DNA from 3 places in the Paenibacillus sp. FSL M7-1046 genome. Region 3 is predicted to be linked to each of the others. Evidence: a T-box and tRNA genes for the amino acid it is inferred to sense, from the RefSeq annotation. Region 3 holds a T-box; the other regions hold tRNA genes.
What was found. The T-box of region 3 lies ahead of metG (methionine--tRNA ligase). A T-box ahead of a tRNA ligase gene usually reads a tRNA of that ligase, here a tRNA-Met.
Positions count from the first base shown of each region.

Region 1: it encodes a tRNA-Met, which carries the amino acid that the T-box ahead of metG (methionine--tRNA ligase) is inferred to sense. The anticodon was not compared.
Region 2: it encodes a tRNA-Met, which carries the amino acid that the T-box ahead of metG (methionine--tRNA ligase) is inferred to sense. The anticodon was not compared.

Region 1 is NZ_JBBOXB010000001.1:1,309,491-1,316,080, reverse strand. Features, by position in the region: rRNA gene NYE29_RS05605 (23S ribosomal RNA) at 1-1,821, shown strand, start outside; rRNA gene rrf (5S ribosomal RNA) at 1,898-2,014, shown strand; tRNA gene NYE29_RS05595 (tRNA-Ile) at 2,072-2,148, shown strand; tRNA gene NYE29_RS05590 (tRNA-Asn) at 2,152-2,227, shown strand; tRNA gene NYE29_RS05585 (tRNA-Ser) at 2,232-2,324, shown strand; tRNA gene NYE29_RS05580 (tRNA-Glu) at 2,343-2,414, shown strand; tRNA gene NYE29_RS05575 (tRNA-Val) at 2,421-2,496, shown strand; tRNA gene NYE29_RS05570 (tRNA-Met) at 2,580-2,656, shown strand; tRNA gene NYE29_RS05565 (tRNA-Asp) at 2,661-2,738, shown strand; tRNA gene NYE29_RS05560 (tRNA-Gln) at 2,851-2,925, shown strand; tRNA gene NYE29_RS05555 (tRNA-Lys) at 2,935-3,010, shown strand; tRNA gene NYE29_RS05550 (tRNA-Leu) at 3,025-3,108, shown strand; tRNA gene NYE29_RS05545 (tRNA-Gly) at 3,116-3,190, shown strand; tRNA gene NYE29_RS05540 (tRNA-Arg) at 3,201-3,277, shown strand; tRNA gene NYE29_RS05535 (tRNA-Pro) at 3,291-3,364, shown strand; tRNA gene NYE29_RS05530 (tRNA-Gly) at 3,377-3,447, shown strand; gene NYE29_RS05525 (DUF2569 family protein) at 3,653-4,180, shown strand; gene NYE29_RS05520 (helix-turn-helix transcriptional regulator) at 4,363-5,316, shown strand; gene katA (catalase KatA) at 5,410-6,590, opposite strand, start outside.
Region 2 is NZ_JBBOXB010000001.1:3,326,167-3,332,756, forward strand. Features, by position in the region: rRNA gene NYE29_RS14630 (23S ribosomal RNA) at 1-2,037, shown strand, start outside; tRNA gene NYE29_RS14635 (tRNA-Asn) at 2,100-2,175, shown strand; tRNA gene NYE29_RS14640 (tRNA-Ser) at 2,179-2,271, shown strand; tRNA gene NYE29_RS14645 (tRNA-Glu) at 2,289-2,363, shown strand; tRNA gene NYE29_RS14650 (tRNA-Val) at 2,419-2,494, shown strand; tRNA gene NYE29_RS14655 (tRNA-Met) at 2,527-2,603, shown strand; tRNA gene NYE29_RS14660 (tRNA-Asp) at 2,608-2,685, shown strand; tRNA gene NYE29_RS14665 (tRNA-Phe) at 2,709-2,784, shown strand; tRNA gene NYE29_RS14670 (tRNA-Thr) at 2,803-2,878, shown strand; tRNA gene NYE29_RS14675 (tRNA-Tyr) at 2,884-2,969, shown strand; tRNA gene NYE29_RS14680 (tRNA-Trp) at 2,975-3,048, shown strand; tRNA gene NYE29_RS14685 (tRNA-His) at 3,073-3,148, shown strand; tRNA gene NYE29_RS14690 (tRNA-His) at 3,195-3,270, shown strand; tRNA gene NYE29_RS14695 (tRNA-Gln) at 3,290-3,364, shown strand; tRNA gene NYE29_RS14700 (tRNA-Gly) at 3,369-3,443, shown strand; tRNA gene NYE29_RS14705 (tRNA-Cys) at 3,451-3,524, shown strand; tRNA gene NYE29_RS14710 (tRNA-Leu) at 3,560-3,641, shown strand; gene NYE29_RS34590 (helix-turn-helix domain-containing protein) at 3,893-4,072, opposite strand; gene NYE29_RS14715 (CynX/NimT family MFS transporter) at 4,900-6,141, opposite strand; partial or broken gene NYE29_RS14720 (ATP-binding cassette domain-containing protein) at 6,182-6,590, opposite strand, start outside.
Region 3 is NZ_JBBOXB010000001.1:6,851,216-6,857,805, forward strand. Features, by position in the region: gene NYE29_RS30650 (copper amine oxidase) at 1-399, opposite strand, end outside; gene NYE29_RS30655 (MBL fold metallo-hydrolase) at 567-1,304, shown strand; gene NYE29_RS30660 (DUF3892 domain-containing protein) at 1,420-1,656, opposite strand; gene NYE29_RS30665 (GNAT family N-acetyltransferase) at 1,742-2,185, opposite strand; gene NYE29_RS30670 (hypothetical protein) at 2,268-2,483, opposite strand; T-box leader at 2,642-2,907, shown strand; gene metG (methionine--tRNA ligase) at 3,074-4,738, shown strand; gene NYE29_RS30680 (hypothetical protein) at 4,960-5,361, shown strand; gene NYE29_RS30685 (aldo/keto reductase) at 5,496-5,717, opposite strand; gene NYE29_RS30690 (aldo/keto reductase) at 5,749-5,928, opposite strand; gene NYE29_RS30695 (creatininase family protein) at 6,095-6,590, opposite strand, start outside.

The DNA.
Region 1 (6,590 bases), 5.5 Mb from region 3:
GTTGGCTTAGAAGCAGCCACCATTGAAAGAGTGCGTAATAGCTCACTGGTCGAGTGACTCTGCGCCGAAAATGTAACGGGGCTAAACACACCACCGAAGCTATGGCTAGATACTATGTATCTGGGGTAGGGGAGCGTTGTATGCAGGTTGAAGGTGTACCGTAAGGAGCGCTGGACAGCATACAAGTGAGAATGCCGGTATGAGTAACGAAAAGATCAGTGAGAATCTGATCCGCCGAAAGCCCAAGGTTTCCTGAGGAAGGCTCGTCCGCTCAGGGTAAGTCGGGACCTAAGGCGAGGCCGAAAGGCGTAGTCGAAGGACAACAGTTTGAAATTACTGTACCACCGTAATCCGCTATGAGCGATGGGGTGACGCAGGAGGGTAGTGACGCGGACTGATGGATGTCCGTCTAAGCAGTGAGGCTGGTGTGTAGGCAAATCCGCACACCATTAAGGCTGGGCTGTGATGGGGAGCGAAAATTATAGTAGCGAAGGTCATGATCTCACACTGCCAAGAAAAGCCTCTAGCCAGGAGAAGGTGCCCGTACCGCAAACCGACACAGGTAGGCGAGAAGAGAATTCTAAGGCGCGCGGAAGAACTCTCGTTAAGGAACTCGGCAAAATGACCCCGTAACTTCGGGAGAAGGGGTGCCTCGGTAGGGTGAATAGCCCGAGGGGGCCGCAGTGAAAAGGCCCAAGCGACTGTTTAGCAAAAACACAGGTCTGTGCGAAGCCGCAAGGCGAAGTATACGGGCTGACGCCTGCCCGGTGCTGGAAGGTTAAGGGGAGCGGTTAGGAGCAATCCGAAGCTGTGAACCGAAGCCCCAGTAAACGGCGGCCGTAACTATAACGGTCCTAAGGTAGCGAAATTCCTTGTCAGGTAAATTCTGACCCGCACGAATGGCGTAACGACTTGGGCGCTGTCTCAACGAGAGATCCGGTGAAATTTTAATACCTGTGAAGATGCAGGTTACCCGCGACAAGACGGAAAGACCCCATGGAGCTTTACTGCAGCTTGATATTGAATTTGGGTACGATCTGTACAGGATAGGTGGGAGCCGTAGAGGCAGGAGCGCAAGCTTCTGCGGAGGCGCCGTTGGGATACCACCCTGATCGTATCTAGGTTCTAACCTGGTACCCTAAACGGGTACGGGGACCGTGTCAGGCGGGCAGTTTGACTGGGGCGGTCGCCTCCTAAAGAGTAACGGAGGCGTTCAAAGGTTCCCTCAGAATGGTTGGAAATCATTCGAAGAGTGCAAAGGCATAAGGGAGCTTGACTGCGAGACCAACAAGTCGAGCAGGGACGAAAGTCGGACTTAGTGATCCGGTGGTACCGCATGGAAGGGCCATCGCTCAACGGATAAAAGCTACCCTGGGGATAACAGGCTTATCTCCCCCAAGAGTCCACATCGACGGGGAGGTTTGGCACCTCGATGTCGGCTCATCGCATCCTGGGGCTGAAGTAGGTCCCAAGGGTTGGGCTGTTCGCCCATTAAAGCGGTACGCGAGCTGGGTTCAGAACGTCGTGAGACAGTTCGGTCCCTATCTGTCGTGGGCGCAGGAAATTTGAGAGGAGCTGTCCTTAGTACGAGAGGACCGGGATGGACGTACCGCTGGTGCATCAGTTGTTCCGCCAGGAGCATGGCTGAGTAGCTACGTACGGACGGGATAAGCGCTGAAAGCATCTAAGCGTGAAGCCCCCCTCAAGATGAGATTTCCCAATTAGTAAGACCCCTTGAAGACGACGAGGTAGATAGGTTGGAGGTGGAAGTGCAGCAATGCATGGAGCTGACCAATACTAATCGGTCGAGGGCTTATCCAACAGTAAGACGCAGATTCGTTTCGGATTCAGTTTTCAGGAATTAAGGTTCCTGAAGCATTTACGCTGTAAATGCCCGTTTGGTGGCGATAGCGGAGGGGTTCCACGCGTACCCATCCCGAACACGACCGTTAAGCCCTCCAGCGCCGATGGTACTTGGACCGAAGGGTCCTGGGAGAGTAGGACGCCGCCAAGCGGACAACCACACACACTGTGGTATTTTTTTTGCCCTTAATATTTGTATACGGTAGAAGGGCCTTTAGCTCAGCTGGTTAGAGCGCACCCCTGATAAGGGTGAGGTCGGTGGTTCGAGTCCACTAAGGCCCACCATTTTCCCTGATAGCTCAGTTGGTAGAGCACTCGACTGTTAATCGAGTTGTCACAGGTTCGAGTCCTGTTCGGGGAGCCATTATGGAGAGGTGTCCGAGTTTGGCCGAAGGAGCACGATTGGAAATCGTGTAGGCGCCACAAGCGTCTCGAGGGTTCGAATCCCTCTCTCTCCGCCACAAATTTTCAACAAGCATGGCCCGTTGGTCAAGGGGTTAAGACACCTCCCTTTCACGGAGGTAACATGGGTTCGAATCCCATACGGGTCATATCATGGAGGCTTAGCTCAGCTGGGAGAGCATCTGCCTTACAAGCAGAGGGTCGGGGGTTCGATCCCCTCAGCCTCCACCATAACATTTCCCTAAGAAGCAGAAGCTTCGCAATGGATTCCAGGTGTTTTTCTGGGACCGCAAGGGAACAATAACTTTTACTGACGCGGGGTGGAGCAGCCCGGTAGCTCGTCGGGCTCATAACCCGAAGGCCGCAGGTTCAAATCCTGCCCCCGCAACCAATTTGGAACCGTGGTGTAGTTGGCCTAACATGCCTGCCTGTCACGCAGGAGATCGCGGGTTCGAATCCCGTCGGTTCCGCCATTAGTATGGCATCAGGGATCAGAAGTATAAGCTTCGCAAGAATTACTTTGCAATCTCGCAACGAAGTGCAGAGTATCCGCCCTGTTCCGTGTTTTTAGCTAATTATAAATATTGGGGATTAGCCAAGCGGTAAGGCAACGGACTTTGACTCCGTCATGCATAGGTTCAAATCCTATATCCCCAGCCATTTTCATGAGAGCCATTAGCTCAGTTGGTAGAGCACCTGACTTTTAATCAGGGTGTCGAAGGTTCGAGTCCTTCATGGCTCACCATTTCTTTAAAGTGTGCGCGTGTGGCGGAATGGCAGACGCACCAGACTTAGGATCTGGCGTTTTACGACGTGGGGGTTCAAGTCCCTTCACGCGCACCATGTTTTTGCGGACGTGGCTCAGCGGTAGAGCATCGCCTTGCCAAGGCGAGGGTCGCGGGTTCGATTCCCGTCGTCCGCTCCATATAGATTTTGCGCCCTTAGCTCAGCTGGATAGAGCGTTTGACTACGAATCAAAAGGCCGGGAGTTCGAATCTCTCAGGGCGCGCCATTTTTAATACCAACGGGATGTAGCTCAGCTTGGTAGAGCACCTGGTTTGGGACCAGGGGGTCGCATGTTCAAATCGTGTCATCCCGATTGTACACCTATGCGGGTGTAGTTCAATGGTAGAACTTCAGCCTTCCAAGCTGATAGCGTGGGTTCGATTCCCATCACCCGCTTAACAGAATAACCACAAAAAAAGCCTGCGATATGCAAGGCTTTTTTTGTGCTGTGTGCTCAAGAGTCATGCAGCAGCTACAGTCTAGTGAAATTAGGAAAGTTGGAGTGGGACAATACTATACATAATAAGTTCCAATAAACCGATTATAAGTTATAATTGCCCATTTTTACATGGGATAGTAATAAAGTTGAAGGGACGAAGTAATGGTGGATTCGAAATTCAATTTAGATGCATTATCGGGCAGTTCTATTTCAAACGATACAGAGATACATAAAGCGTATGGGCACCAAGGTTTTGGGGGCTGGCTCATTTTTTTTCAAATCAGCATTTGGCTGGGATTCATGATAGTGATAATTAAATTTTCAAAGGATTTAGTTTTGGATGAATTTTCATCAATAATGAAAGTAACAGAGAAAAGCTGGGAGTTATCGCCAGAATATGTTTTTTCGCATTGGCTTGCATATTTGCAAAATCCTTTTGACATTGTGATGCTGCTCGTCATAATAATTCTGTTCTATTTTAAGAAGAAACAGACCATTCATTGGGTTAGAGGATACCTGATCGTAATATCACTGATTTCGATTGCAAATTGTTGGCTAAGTTATTATTCGGGTAATTATTATAGAGGTGAACCTTTAATTATGGTGACGATCGTTTCTGTAATAAAAAATCTAATCTGGACTGCTTACTTTACTTTATCTGAAAGAGTTGAGAATACATTTGATCAATAGCTAATCGTAAAGGGAAAGTAAACTAATTAATAGCAGCTTGACGAACACGTTGGAAGATAGTTCCTTCGTGTTTTTTGTCTGCCGGAAGTGTGTTTCGTGACAGCCAACGGGTCTGTGAAGCTGATATATTAGATTTACGATAACGGGCTTCAATGATCAGGAAGTATTAAGGAGCAACTCAAATGACAGATAAAGTAATACGAATTTTCAGAATTATTAATGCGATTCAATCTAATCCTGGTATTACGGCAACAGATTTGGCTTTCAGATGTGATGTGAACGTTAGAACGATCTACAGGGATCTTGAGATCATCAGCCATTTTGCGCCCGTTACGAATGAGGGTAGAGGCACCGGCTATAAGTTTCTTGGCAAGTTCTTTCTCTATCCGCTTGATTTTTCCGAGCAGGAAGCGTTGGCATTCTCTCTTTTACCTTCTGTACTTAATGAGGATAAAATCCCTCCGGGTTTCCATACAGCTTATGACAAAGTAATGGGTACACATATGAAGGAGAAATCCAGGCAGAACGGGATTCTGGAGAACATTGCCGACATCATTCAGATGGGCACACCCGCCTATCGTAAAGAAAGCCGGAATTTTCTACAGCCGATTATAGGGGCGATTGTGGAGCAGCGGCGGATCCGAGCTGTATATCACTCGCAGTCGCGCGATGCGACAACGGAACGTGAGATTGATCCCTACTATTTGATTCCGCGTGATCAGCGCTTTTACCTCATTGGGTATTGCCATCTTAAAAAGGCCATCCGAACCTTCAGAATCAGCCGTTTTCTGGACGTGGAGGTAATGGAGGCGAGCTTTGACAAGGGGAACTTCAATATTAAGAAATATTTGAAAAATACATGGTCCATTGACCGCGGCAATAAAAACATAAAGTTCAAGGTGCGGTTCCAGCCGGAGATTGCGCGCTATATTAAGGAAGAGGAACTGTTTGTTCATCCACGGATGAGCGATGAGCCGGATGGCAGTCTGCTGTTCGAAGTGACTGTGAACAATGAAAAAGAATTCATGAAGTGGATATTGCAATACGGGCCAAATGCGGAAATCCTGGAGCCGACATCGGCCAGAGTGGAGCTAAAGCACCGGCTGGAGCATTGGATGAGTATTTATAGGGAATAGGAGTAGAGTATCCTTTTATCCCTGATCCAAACACTGTCATTTTTAGGGCAACAAGAAACCCCGAACCTCAAGGTCCGGGGTTTTGCATATATTTTATTCAGCTTGAGGTACAGGCAATCCCAGACCTTCGGCGATACGCTGACCGAATTCAGCATCGGCTTTGTAAAAGTGGCCGATCTGGCGGATTTTAATCTCGTCGAACTCCACAGGAGTCATGGCGCCAACAATGTTGCGGATAAGGCGCGCACGTTCCTCTTCGCTCAGCAGCCGGTAGAGGTCGCCGGCTTGTGTATAATGATCATCGTGATCATAAGGGACACTGTCTGCCTGACCGGAAACGTTGTATGGAGCTGATTTATGCTGCGGAGATTCCGTTGCTCCGCCGAAGCTGTTAGGTTCGTAATACACAGAGCTGCCGCCGTTGCTGCCGGAGTTCATTGCACCGTCACGCTGATTGTTGTTGACCTCGGCAATAGGCCGGTTGATCGGCAATTGGTTATGATTCGCACCTACCCGGTAGCGGTGGGCATCGGCATAGGCGAATAGGCGGCCTTGCAGCATTCTGTCGGGGGATGCTTCAATGCCCGGAACAAAAGAACCAGGAGAGAAGGTAGCCTGCTCTACTTCTGCGAAATAATTCTCCGGATTGCGGTCCAGGACCATACGGCCAACCTCAATTAATGGATAATCCTTCTGCGACCATACCTTGGTCACATCGAATGGGTCGAAACGGTACGTGTCGGCATCCTCTACAGGCATAATCTGCACATGTAATCTCCATGCCGGGAAATCTCCTTTATCAATTGCGTTGAACAAATCCTCTGTATGATAATCCGGGTTCTCTCCGGCAATTTGTGCTGCCAGATTTACATCAAGATTTCTTACGCCCTGTTCAGTTTTGAAATGGTATTTCACCCAGACAGCCTTGCCTTCGGCATTCACCCATTTGAAGGTGTGGCTGCCGAACCCGTGCATATGACGGAGTGTAGCCGGGATGCCGCGGTCGGACATAAGAATGGTTACCTGATGCAGGGATTCAGGAGATAGAGACCAGAAATCCCAAACAGCATTCGGATTCTTCAAATGAGTCTGCGGGTGACGTTTCTGGGTATGGATGAAATCCGGGAATTTGATCGCATCGCGAATGAAGAAAACCGGTGTATTGTTGCCGACGAGATCATAATTTCCTTCTTCTGTGTAGAACTTTACTGCAAAACCGCGTGGATCACGGACCGTATCGGAAGAGCCCAGCTCTCCGGCAACGGTGGAAAAGC
Region 2 (6,590 bases), 3.5 Mb from region 3:
GTGAATGGAGTGGTGGAGGTAGAGCACTGATTGGGTGCGGGGCCCGCAAGGGTTACCAAGCTCAGTCAAACTCCGAATGCCATTAACTTCTTGCCGGGAGTCAGACAGTGAGTGCTAAGATCCATTGTCAAAAGGGAAACAGCCCAGACCATCAGCTAAGGTCCCCAAGTGTGTGTTAAGTGGGAAAGGATGTGGAGTTGCACAGACAACCAGGATGTTGGCTTAGAAGCAGCCACCATTGAAAGAGTGCGTAATAGCTCACTGGTCGAGTGACTCTGCGCCGAAAATGTAACGGGGCTAAACACACCACCGAAGCTATGGCTAGATGCTTTGCATCTGGGGTAGGGGAGCGTTGTATGCAGGTTGAAGGTGTACCGTAAGGAGCGCTGGACAGCATACAAGTGAGAATGCCGGTATGAGTAACGAAAAGATCAGTGAGAATCTGATCCGCCGAAAGCCCAAGGTTTCCTGAGGAAGGCTCGTCCGCTCAGGGTAAGTCGGGACCTAAGGCGAGGCCGAAAGGCGTAGTCGAAGGACAACAGTTTGAAATTACTGTACCACCGTAATCCGCTATGAGCGATGGGGTGACGCAGGAGGGTAGTGACGCGGACTGATGGATGTCCGTCTAAGCAGTGAGGCTGGTGTGTAGGCAAATCCGCACACCATTAAGGCTGGGCTGTGATGGGGAGCGAAAATTATAGTAGCGAAGGTCATGATCTCACACTGCCAAGAAAAGCCTCTAGTCAGGAGAAGGTGCCCGTACCGCAAACCGACACAGGTAGGCGAGAAGAGAATTCTAAGGCGCGCGGAAGAACTCTCGTTAAGGAACTCGGCAAAATGACCCCGTAACTTCGGGAGAAGGGGTGCCTCGGTAGGGTGAATAGCCCGAGGGGGCCGCAGTGAAAAGGCCCAAGCGACTGTTTAGCAAAAACACAGGTCTGTGCGAAGCCGCAAGGCGAAGTATACGGGCTGACGCCTGCCCGGTGCTGGAAGGTTAAGGGGAGCGGTTAGGAGCAATCCGAAGCTGTGAACCGAAGCCCCAGTAAACGGCGGCCGTAACTATAACGGTCCTAAGGTAGCGAAATTCCTTGTCAGGTAAATTCTGACCCGCACGAATGGCGTAACGACTTGGGCGCTGTCTCAACGAGAGATCCGGTGAAATTTTAATACCTGTGAAGATGCAGGTTACCCGCGACAAGACGGAAAGACCCCATGGAGCTTTACTGCAGCTTGATATTGAATTTGGGTACGATCTGTACAGGATAGGTGGGAGCCGTAGAGGCAGGAGCGCAAGCTTCTGCGGAGGCGCCGTTGGGATACCACCCTGATCGTATCTAGGTTCTAACCTGGTACCCTAAACGGGTACGGGGACCGTGTCAGGCGGGCAGTTTGACTGGGGCGGTCGCCTCCTAAAGAGTAACGGAGGCGTTCAAAGGTTCCCTCAGAATGGTTGGAAATCATTCGAAGAGTGCAAAGGCATAAGGGAGCTTGACTGCGAGACCAACAAGTCGAGCAGGGACGAAAGTCGGACTTAGTGATCCGGTGGTACCGCATGGAAGGGCCATCGCTCAACGGATAAAAGCTACCCTGGGGATAACAGGCTTATCTCCCCCAAGAGTCCACATCGACGGGGAGGTTTGGCACCTCGATGTCGGCTCATCGCATCCTGGGGCTGAAGTAGGTCCCAAGGGTTGGGCTGTTCGCCCATTAAAGCGGTACGCGAGCTGGGTTCAGAACGTCGTGAGACAGTTCGGTCCCTATCTGTCGTGGGCGCAGGAAATTTGAGAGGAGCTGTCCTTAGTACGAGAGGACCGGGATGGACGTACCGCTGGTGCATCAGTTGTTCCGCCAGGAGCATGGCTGAGTAGCTACGTACGGACGGGATAAGCGCTGAAAGCATCTAAGCGTGAAGCCCCCCTCAAGATGAGATTTCCCAATTAGTAAGACCCCTTGAAGACGACGAGGTAGATAGGTTGGAGGTGGAAGTGCAGCAATGCATGGAGCTGACCAATACTAATCGGTCGAGGGCTTATCCAACAAGTAAGACGCAGATTCGTTTCGGATTCAGTTTTCAGGCGATCAAGCCTGATATGTAATATTCCCTGATAGCTCAGTTGGTAGAGCACTCGACTGTTAATCGAGTTGTCACAGGTTCGAGTCCTGTTCGGGGAGCCATATGGAGAGGTGTCCGAGTTTGGCCGAAGGAGCACGATTGGAAATCGTGTAGGCGCCACAAGCGTCTCGAGGGTTCGAATCCCTCTCTCTCCGCCACAATTTTTTACAGGTATGGCCCGTTGGTCAAGGGGTTAAGACACCTCCCTTTCACGGAGGTAACATGGGTTCGAATCCCATACGGGTCACCATTTCTTCACTTGATTTCATCTAGTGGAATTGATACAATAACAATTGTCCGTTTATGGAGGCTTAGCTCAGCTGGGAGAGCATCTGCCTTACAAGCAGAGGGTCGGGGGTTCGATCCCCTCAGCCTCCACCATTTTAACTTTAAATGAATATTTTTCTTACTGACGCGGGGTGGAGCAGCCCGGTAGCTCGTCGGGCTCATAACCCGAAGGCCGCAGGTTCAAATCCTGCCCCCGCAACCAATTTGGAACCGTGGTGTAGTTGGCCTAACATGCCTGCCTGTCACGCAGGAGATCGCGGGTTCGAATCCCGTCGGTTCCGCCATCAATACCTTAACAAACTTATATGGCTCGGTAGCTCAGTCGGTAGAGCAAAGGACTGAAAATCCTTGTGTCGGGGGTTCGATTCCCTCCCGCGCCACCATTTTATTTAACTGAATATGCCGGTGTAGCTCAATTGGTAGAGCAACTGACTTGTAATCAGTAGGTTGGGGGTTCAAGTCCTCTCGCCGGCACCATCTGTGGAGGCTTAGCGAAGTGGCCAAACGCATCAGACTGTAAATCTGCTCACGTACGTGTTCGGTGGTTCGAATCCATCAGCCTCCACCATCTTTAGGGGCATAGTTTAAAGGTAGAACAACGGTCTCCAAAACCGTTGGTGTGGGTTCAATTCCTGCTGCCCCTGCCAATGAAAATTTTAAAGCTTAATATGGCGACCGTGGCGAAGGGGTTAACGCACCGGATTGTGGTTCCGGCATTCGTGGGTTCGAGACCCATCGGTCGCCCCATTTCTTTAAAACAGGATTGGCAAATTGTTAGTAACAGCTTAATATGGCGACTGTGGCGAAGGGGTTAACGCACCGGATTGTGGTTCCGGCATTCGTGGGTTCGAGACCCATCAGTCGCCCCATTTTTTTCTAAAATGTTATTGGGGATTAGCCAAGCGGTAAGGCAACGGACTTTGACTCCGTCATGCATAGGTTCAAATCCTATATCCCCAGCCATTTTGCGGACGTGGCTCAGCGGTAGAGCATCGCCTTGCCAAGGCGAGGGTCGCGGGTTCGATTCCCGTCGTCCGCTCCATTTTTGTGGCGCCATAGCCAAGTGGTAAGGCAAAGCTCTGCAAAAGCTTTATCCCCAGTTCGAGTCTGGGTGGCGCCTCCATTATTTTTTAGAACTGATTCTTTTTACATCTATACGCCGGCGTGGCGGAATGGCAGACGCGCTCGACTCAAAATCGAGTGGGAAACCGTGGAGGTTCGAGTCCTCTCGCCGGTACCAACTACAACCTTTAGAAGTCCATTGATATTATATCAATGGGCTTTTTTGTGTATTTATAAAGTGCAAAATCGAACTAAACAGCTGCCTCGCTGTGTATATACTATGATAGTTATTCAACAAGCCATATTTCGAAGCCGTTTTATAACCTTTTTTTCTCTTGCAGGTGGCCTGCTATCATACCCGATCCTCCTTCGGTTAGCAGCCCACAACCCTACCATTTATACTAAATTACAGCATATTAAAACATTAATTCAATGCGTTAAAGTGTTGAAGTTATTTGTCATATCTAATTGCTGCGAATACATCAATGATCGGAGGTAGGCAATAATTTGAATTTTGGGTATCTTGTATGCTCGTCCGATTTTAAAGTGAGGGATTCGATTCGCTTGTAAAATTTTGTAGGCACTTTTGGAACTAATGCCACCAAGCATTTCGCATAGTTACGGAATATTAACAACGTCGGATATTGTTCAAACATGGACGTAAGGAGATGTGTCTTGTCCGAGAGTAATGGAATACATTGTTCTGGCATATAACATAGCTTCAACGTTATGACGAAGCTCTCCCTCATCCGAGCGGGCTGCCCCCAATACCGTGACGTTGGCCGGGCAGAAGTATCATAATCCCCTACTCTGGTTATGGCGATTCATCCGACCACAGGATGATTTTAGCCGGAGCAGTGGTCGCTCAAGCCCCGTTTTGGGACTGTCACAGCGCTTCCGCTTCGTCGCTTCTGGTTTTCATATGATGATTGCTTCCTGTTATATAAATGGGGATTAGGAGAGAAAAGGGCAACTGTTTCCTGAAAATTTTCTCTAAATAGATTAAAATAGAGTGTGTGAAAACAAGAACTGGCCCTGTGTAGTAAGATACACAGAGCCAGTCCCTTTTTTATGCGTAGTGACTAAGATCTAAGCGACGAACTACCATGATCTAGGCAATCGTCATCTGCTGTTTGCACGCTGGTTCCATTTCGTTTTGCGTACTTAATAATAACTGGCTCATAACGAGCAATTAAATGCTGATAACCTCCATCAGAATAGGCTTTAAATTGGGCTGGGAAATTCGTATATTGGCTAGCAACGCTCTCTAATTTGTCTGAGCTCGCTTTCTGCAAGTGATGCGAAGGCAGCGGCGAAGCCTTCTTACTTGGCTCGAAGCTGGCGCAGCACAAGCACACCAAAGTGCGTGCCTGTATACTTGTCTTTCATGTTAGAATGAATGTGAATCTTGTGTTTAAGTCCTGTATATCATGGACTTACTTCGCAGAACCAACAAATTGATTTCTAGCCGCACCTAGACCAACGATACCGAGTAGAGCGGAAGCGCCAACCAATATCAGGAGTGGAACGCTCCAACTATGACTGGCATCATGCAAGTATCCAATCAGCGCTGGGCCAATTGCTGCTAGTAGATATCCGATGGATTGGGCCATGCCCGATAATTCAGCCGCCTGATGGGCACTTTGGGTACGCAAGCCGAAAAACATCATGGACAAGCCAAAGGCAAAGCCCGCTCCAATTCCAAGAATAATAACCCAAAACAGAACCAGATGGATACTGCTATAGAGAAGTCCAAGTGTTCCGATCAAAAGTAGAATTGTTGTAATAACCACTAACAACCGTTGGTTAGACATGCGACCAGCCATAACTGGAACGATAAATGCAAAGGGGAGCGAAGCCATAATCAGAACCGAGAGAAACCAGCCGGATTGACTTGAACTGATGCCTTGATCTTTTAGTATTTCAGGCAGCCATGCCACCAGCACATAAAAAATGGCCGATTGTATTCCCATAAAAAGAGTCACCTGCCAAGCCAATGGAGAGCGCCATATATTGACCTGATGGTTGTTACCTGCGCTGTTGGCAACAGCGGCTGGTTTCGCTGGAGCCTTGAGTTGTGGTACCCAAAAGAGAATGGAGATGACGCTAAGTATCCCCCATACTCCCAAGGCACCTTGCCAGTTCAAGCCTGCCCCCACAGCTAAGGGAACACTAATACCGGAAGCAATCGCCCCGCATAGATTCATGGAAACAGAATAAACCCCTGTCATAGTACCCATTTGCTGCGGAAATTCCCGTTTAATCAGGCTAGGTAGTAATACATTACATATGGTAATAGCAAACCCCAGAACTGCAGTTCCAACATACAAGGTTACTGCTCCGGATAACGAGCGAACAGCAATACCGATGACCAAAAAAATAAGGGAAATCAGGATAATACGTTCTACACCATATTTACGTCCTAATTTTGGTACAAAAGGTGATAACAATGCAAATGCAATTAGTGGAACTGTGGTAATCAGGCCTGCTAAGGTATTCGAAATATGCACGTTCTCTCGAATAAGACTGACTAATGGTCCCACCGATGTGAGGGGAGCACGCAAATTCGCTGCGATAAAAATAATTCCTACGATCATGAACCAGAGTGTCGCTTGCTTGCGAATGCCGGTACTGGATATTCCATCCTGTTTTTTTAACAATTGTTCTGGTGAACTCATAAGGGATTCTCCTACGTTTTAAGTTAATTAATCGTCAATTTCATCCATGTGGAGGAAGTACCCTTAAGAGGGAATGTATTGTATTGTATATCACCAAACTGTGGGTGATAAAAAGACTGTAATGTCCAACAGCGGCAAGCAATGCTTCGTGCTTTCCTTGTTCTTCATCTGCTCTCTTTATGGTTGCCAGACGGTGAGCAATCATCAAAGTTGTTCTTCTCGCTGAAAGCTCAGCAAGAGAATGCTGAATTGAAGTTTCCGTTTCGGTATCCAGTGCAGAGGTGGTCTCGTCCAGGATCAGGATTGGCGAGTTCTTGAGGAACATCCGTAAATAGCCAGTCACTGTTTTTGTCCCCCGGACAATCTACCCCACGTTCTCCGTTCACTGTATCCATCCCTTCAGGTTGTGCATGGATAAAGGCCTCTAGTTAAGCCCGGTGAGCGGCTTC
Region 3 (6,590 bases):
GCCCAGCTCCTGCGACTGAATGTCCTTCACATTTCCCGATGGATCGGTAATGGCTACTTTTACTGCTGCGATGCTATCTGTCAAGCTGTCCACCTGTGACAACACCTTAAATTTGAGTTTTCCGATATTCACGTTACCAAATACATCATCGCCCTTATACAGAATAATCTGTACATTCGGCTTAAGAATGGTCACTTTGCCTGAACCGTCCCAGTTCACGACGCCTCCAGCTTCCCTGGCCGGGATATAAGCCTTGCCATCAATCAAATAGCCGCCATCGGCCATTTCCTTCCCATTGCTCCATACCCTGATTTTCTGATTTACAGCGTCCGCGAACAATAATGAACTTCCCATCAGGGAAAATACAACTACGCACAGAGCAACTTTTTTCCACCTCATAAGCAGAGACCCTCCAAATAATTCATGCTGTTAATATATACTGCCAAGGGTGACACAAGTTGCGCCGAAGTGAGATGAAAATTTCATTTCTGTCATCAAAATGTTACTATATTGAAAATATAACGTTAACCTGCTTTGGCAACAATTAGAACTGGAGGATTTTCGGTATGACAATACAACTGCAAATGATAGGTACGGGCGATGCTTTTTCCAATAACTACTATAATAACAACGGGCTGCTGCTGGATGGCAACTTCTCGCTTCTCATAGACTGTGGTGCTACAGCCCCGCTCGCCATGCGTCAATTAGGGAGATCGTTCCGTGAGGTGAACGCGACGCTAATCACACATATCCATAATGATCATGTCGGCGGACTGGACGAGCTGGCACTGGAGTTGATGCAGTATAATAACCGGAAAATGCAGCTGCTGTTGTCAGAGACACTGCTCAAACCGCTTTGGAATCACATCCGCAAGAGCGCTCACTCAAAGGAAGGCCGTGCAGATTCCCTCGAAGAAATGTTCAATGTAACTGCCCTGCGTCCAGGTCAGTCTTATACCCTTTCCCCGGAAATCACACTGCAATTGATTCGCACCCCGCATATTCGCGGCCGGGACAGCTACTCGCTGCTGCTGAATGATGATATCTTTTACAGCGCCGATATGACCTTCCAGCCTGAGCTGCTGATCAAGCTTGTCCGCAAGCATGGCGTCCGGAAGATTTTTCACGACTGTGAGCTCAGCGGATCGGGTAAGGTTCATACTACACTCCGGGAACTGATGTCTTTGCCTGATGATGTACGCAAGTTAATCTATTTAATGCATTACAGCGACCGGAAGCCTGAATTTGAGGGGATGACCGGAGAAATGGAGTTTCTTGTTCAGCATGAGATATATGAGCTTTGAGGTTCAGTTTCCCGTATCTTTATTAACCGCAGTTTATAACCTTGAAGCTGCAAAAAAAGCCGGATGGGTAGTGTCAACTGACACTGCCTGTCCGGCTGTTCTTATCTATGCAGTTTTAGAACTGCGGCAGCTGATCCAGATTATTCGTGGGATCGCCATCCGCATCGCCACGGATGTATAGTTCGCCATCTCTGCCTTTGAACACATTCACTCCGGCTATACTTCCCGCTAGAACCTCCTGCAGCGCCTGCTGGTAGTCCAGTACTCGTCCTGAAGAGGTCTGGAACTTCATCAGGTCGCCGTCACCGTTTCTTTGGGCCGCTGTAAACCGTTCGCGTTCATTGTTCATCACTTAGGATCTACTCCTTCGCGCTTGGATTGGCCATTAGGCTCAACTCTAGCTTGCCCTGCTAACGAAAGAATATGTACTTTGAGGTTTACAGCGTTTTCTGCATTCTCACATGCAAAATACCCGCATCATAGAATGGCTCTGGAGAGATCACTTCATACCCCAGCTTGTTATAAAAGTCTTCCGCCTGGCATTGTCCATCAAGGATGGATGATTCGAGGCCCAGCTCACGGGCAAGCTCCTCCAGTGCCAACAGCAGGATACGCCCGTATCCCTTGCTGCGGTAGTCTTTGTCGACTGCTATACGCTGCATTTTCGCAGTGCCTGCTTTATAATAAATCAATCTTCCGGTAGCTACCGGGAGACCCTCATCCATCAGCAAGATATGATGCACATTGTCGCCGATTACATCATACTCATCAATTTCCTCTTCTTCCGGTACCTTTTGCTCTTCAACAAATACTTTTTTGCGGATGTCCAGTCCCATCTGGAGCTGTTCATCTGTCGTTACATGTACGATTTCCGCCGCCATACTTCCACAGGTCTCCTCTCTTTATATAAAAACGATAGTTGACCCATTATACAGAATTTTCATTACGCTGTGAAGAGCGCCATTATTCGACCGAATAGACCTCAGTGGAAATCGAGCGGTCGTATACATCCTCCAATACAGGCGATAAAGGGCTGTCTAAACCTTCAGGCTTTCCATCCAAGCCAGTCATGCTCTGGATCTCCACAACACTCGGCGCCTGATAGGACGAAGCACACCCAACTGCCGTCAGAAGCAGCATTAAACACACTACCGCTTCCCATATCTTAATTCTGCGCATCTTTTCCCTCCTATCGTCTTCTGCTCTACACAGCTTTGACGATTCGTGAGGTTATTAAACTGTTCAGCGGTCTTTGTTGAATCCAGATTCAAAAACTGCATTTAACGCTTGACTTCTACCACGTTCCTCCCGTAAGATAACCATTAATTAGGATAACCACAAAAGCTAAGAAGAGAAAGAGTACCTTGGCCAATCTTTCACAGAGAGCTCCGGCCGCTGAAAAGGAGCAAAGAAAATCCAAGGGAATATGGTCTCTGAGCTGCGCATCGAACCCCTCCAGGAGGGTTGTAGGCTGCGCCGGAACCCGCATCCGTTATCATGCTAGGGTATACCCGCGAACAGCGGACGTACCTGAAGAGGTGAATGCCGCAAGGCATTGATGAAGTTGGGTGGTAACACGTGAGCACAGGCTCTCGTCCCTTTTGGGGACGGGAGTCTTTTTTGTTGCCCAAAAATGCTTCTGGAGCGAGTTTTGTTGGAAGGGAATTCAGGGAGTAGCGCTCACAAAACTTGAGCATATGCTTCCGAAGCGAGTTTTGTTCGAAGGACAATCTGGGAGTAATGCGCACAAAACTTTAGGAGGAGATAAAATGTCCAATATCTTTATCGGAGGGGCGTGGCCTTACGCCAATGGCTCTCTGCATCTGGGAAGGCTGGCAAGCATTCTGCCCGGTGACATTCTGGCCCGCTACCACCGGGCTAAAGGTGATCGGGTGCTGTATGTGTCCGGCAGCGATTGCCATGGAACACCGGTTGCTGTCCAGGCAGCCAAAGAGGGCGTAACGCCGGGCGAATTCGCCGACCGCTATCATGAGGAATTTGTGGAGTGCTTCGGCAAGCTTGGTTTTACTTACGATTTATACACGCGGACAGATCAGGAAACCCACCACACGGTCGTTCGTGAGGTATTTCTTAAACTTCTGGACAACGGGCACCTGTACAAAAAGACAACACTCCAGTGCTACTGCGAGCAGGATCAGCGGTTTCTACCCGACCGGTACGTGGAGGGAACGTGTCCGGTCTGCGGGCAGCAGGCACGCGGTGATCAGTGCGATTACTGCTCCACCCTGCTCGACCCGTCCGATCTGCTGGACAGATCCTGTAAAATCTGCGGAACCCCTCCGGTGCTGCGGCCTACAGAGCATTACTATCTTTCTCTTTCAAGCTTTCAAAAGGAACTGGCAGACTATGCAGCATCATCTCAGGGCTGGAGGGATAATGCCGTCCGGTTGACTCAGCGTTATCTGCAAGAGGGACTTCAAGACCGCGCGGCTACCCGTGATCTCGATTGGGGCGTGGATGTGCCGGTAGACGGATTCACCGGCAAAAAAATCTACGTATGGATCGAAGCGGTCAGCGGCTATCTGTCCGCCAGCAAGCAGTGGGCCGCAGAGACAGGAAACCGCTGGGAGGATTTTTGGCTGGAGAATCGCGACAGCATCGATGAGGATGGCAAGACAACCGCTTATTATGTACATGGGAAAGACAACGTGCCTTTTCATAGTCTGATTTGGCCGGGTATACTATTGGGAGCGGGCGGACTGCATTTGCCTGACCGTCTGTTTGCCTGCGAATACATGACACTGGAAGGGCAAAAATTCTCTACCAGCCGCAACTGGGCGGTCTGGGTACCGGATATTCTCAGCCGCTATCAGCCGGATTCAATCCGGTACTTCCTGATTGCAAACGGCCCCGAGAAACGTGATACCGACTTCTCCTGGAGGGAGTTCATCCACAGCCATAATGGCGAGCTGCTCGGCGCCTTCGGCAATTTTGTAAACCGCAGCCTGGCCTTCATAAATAAAGCCTTCGGAGGTTATGTGCCGGACGGAATACTGGAGCCTAAGTGGAGAGCGAACTTCGACAACTTATACGCTGAAGCCGGCAGGCTGATCGAATCCGGGCGTTTTAAGGAGGCTCTGGAGTTTATCTTTGGTTATATTCGCCAAGCCAATAAATACTTTGATGAACAGAAACCCTGGCTGCAGATCAAGGAAGACCGCAACGCCTGCGGAGATACCCTCTACACCTGCGTACAGATCATTGCTAATCTGGCTAATCTGCTGAATCCGTTCATTCCTTTTTCCTGTGATGAGCTCCGCACCTTCTTGTCCCTTGATGAGGCTGGATGGCAGCAGTCCTCTGTTCCGGCAGGACAAACCATCAATGAACTGAAGCTGCTCTTCGAACGCATTGATACTGTACGGATTGAAGAGGAAACAGCCCGGCTGGAGAGCCAGATGCTAAGTAACTAATCCTTATTACACCTGCTGGCTATATGGCGGAGGATGAGTTTAGTATGTAGTAGGCAGCCTCCGCCTGTAAGTTGCAACTTTTTATTCGGGATGATATCAATTCTATTAAAGGTGAAACTATGAGAAAAACTCTAACTCTAGTTCCAATTTTATGTATATTACTTTTTCTGCCTTCTTCTTCTTTTCTAATGAAGCATTCCTTTCGGAGCGCCGACTGGGGAATGAGCATTACCGAGGTTAGGGAAAGCGAAACGTTGGATTTCAAAGATCTCGGCGATGGTGCTCTAAAGATTCTGCAATATAAATATCCGTCACCGGAGTTTGACGATGCTTGGGTGTACTATTTGTTCCCGGAACAGCAGAACCACAAGTTAGGCGGCGCCGGTTACATCTATTATATACAGGATCAAGAGGCCAGAGCAGCACTCGTCCGGAAGCTGTCGGAGAAATACGCGGGCATCTACGGTGTAGGGCAGTATAGCAATGATGCCAATTTCCAACGGTATTACTGGAATTTACCCGACAAGAGGCTGATCATTTACAACGATTTCGGAGCAGAAGCGGCGGCTCAGTTCTACTATGATTATGAATTCATTGAAACTATCAATGCAGGAACACAATAACTGGTACCGTCTCTCGAAAAAAGCCGATTTTTCTATAGCCCGGTTGATATCGTAAGGCTTGTAGAAAAAAACGGCTGTACCGCAAAAGACCACTGTATACCTCATGCTTTCTCTAATTCTACCGGTTATCCAGGTTAATTCTGGCCGGGAAACCACCCGCCGGCTACTGCCCCCTTCGGTGAGATATTTTCGATTTGAGCAAGCTCTTCCGCCGACAGGGATACCTGAAGCGCTCCAAGGTTCTCCTTCACTCTATCCAGCCGCTTTGTCCCCTGGATCGGGACAACACTGTCGCCCTGTGCCAACAGCCAAGCCAGAGCAAGCTGTGAAGTCGTGCAGCCTTTTTGTACAGCCATCGCTTCAATCAGGGAGACGACTTCAAGGTTTTTAGTGAGTATGCGTCACCCCGAATTTGGTCGCAATTACAGCCTTATCCCTGCGGCCTTTAAGCGCCCGCCCCAGCAGGTATTCCTCACCATAAAGATCTGCTGTATCAAAAAGTGTCACACCCAGCTCCAGCGATCCACGGATCGTATCTACCGATTCTTCACTAGCAGCAGCTTTCAGGGAGTTAGGGCGTCTATTTTAATAAAATTCCATTAATTGTTATCCATTAAAACGGATGTTCATCATTGTGCAAGCCTACGCGTTACGCGTCCCCGCAGCGTCAGAATAAAAAAAGTGCCCGAACAGTCATAGACACAACTGCTGCGGACAAACTTTTGTGCAACTTTTACTGAGCTAGAGCAATTTCCTGCAGCATTGCTGCAATGGCTTCAACGGAACCTTTCCACAACTTCTCGCCAAGATCCCTACTGGCATGGGTTGGGTCACCTATAACGCCTGTTGTGGAATATTTGCCAAAATCCAGATTGGGATCATCCCATTCCGGCTCGCTGCTGCCAGGATTAAAGATCTGCGCTTCCCTAATATCCTCAGGATGTTTATAAAGTCCCAGCGAAGTAGTGAAGCTGTCTGCATGACCACCCGGAATGTCGGGATCAGCATGCCTGCACCAGATCTCATGAAACGGATGATGGGGAATATCGACCTTGGCTTTCCCCTCATATTCCTGATTGAACCTTACTGCCACATTGCCCAGCAAATGACCGCCACAGCCGCGAAAAATAACCAGCTGTCTAAAGCCTTGGTCCACCAGGGAAGTCAGAACAGCGTATATTACATCTTCATACAGCTTCTGCGGAATATCGATAAAGCCGTATCCAAAG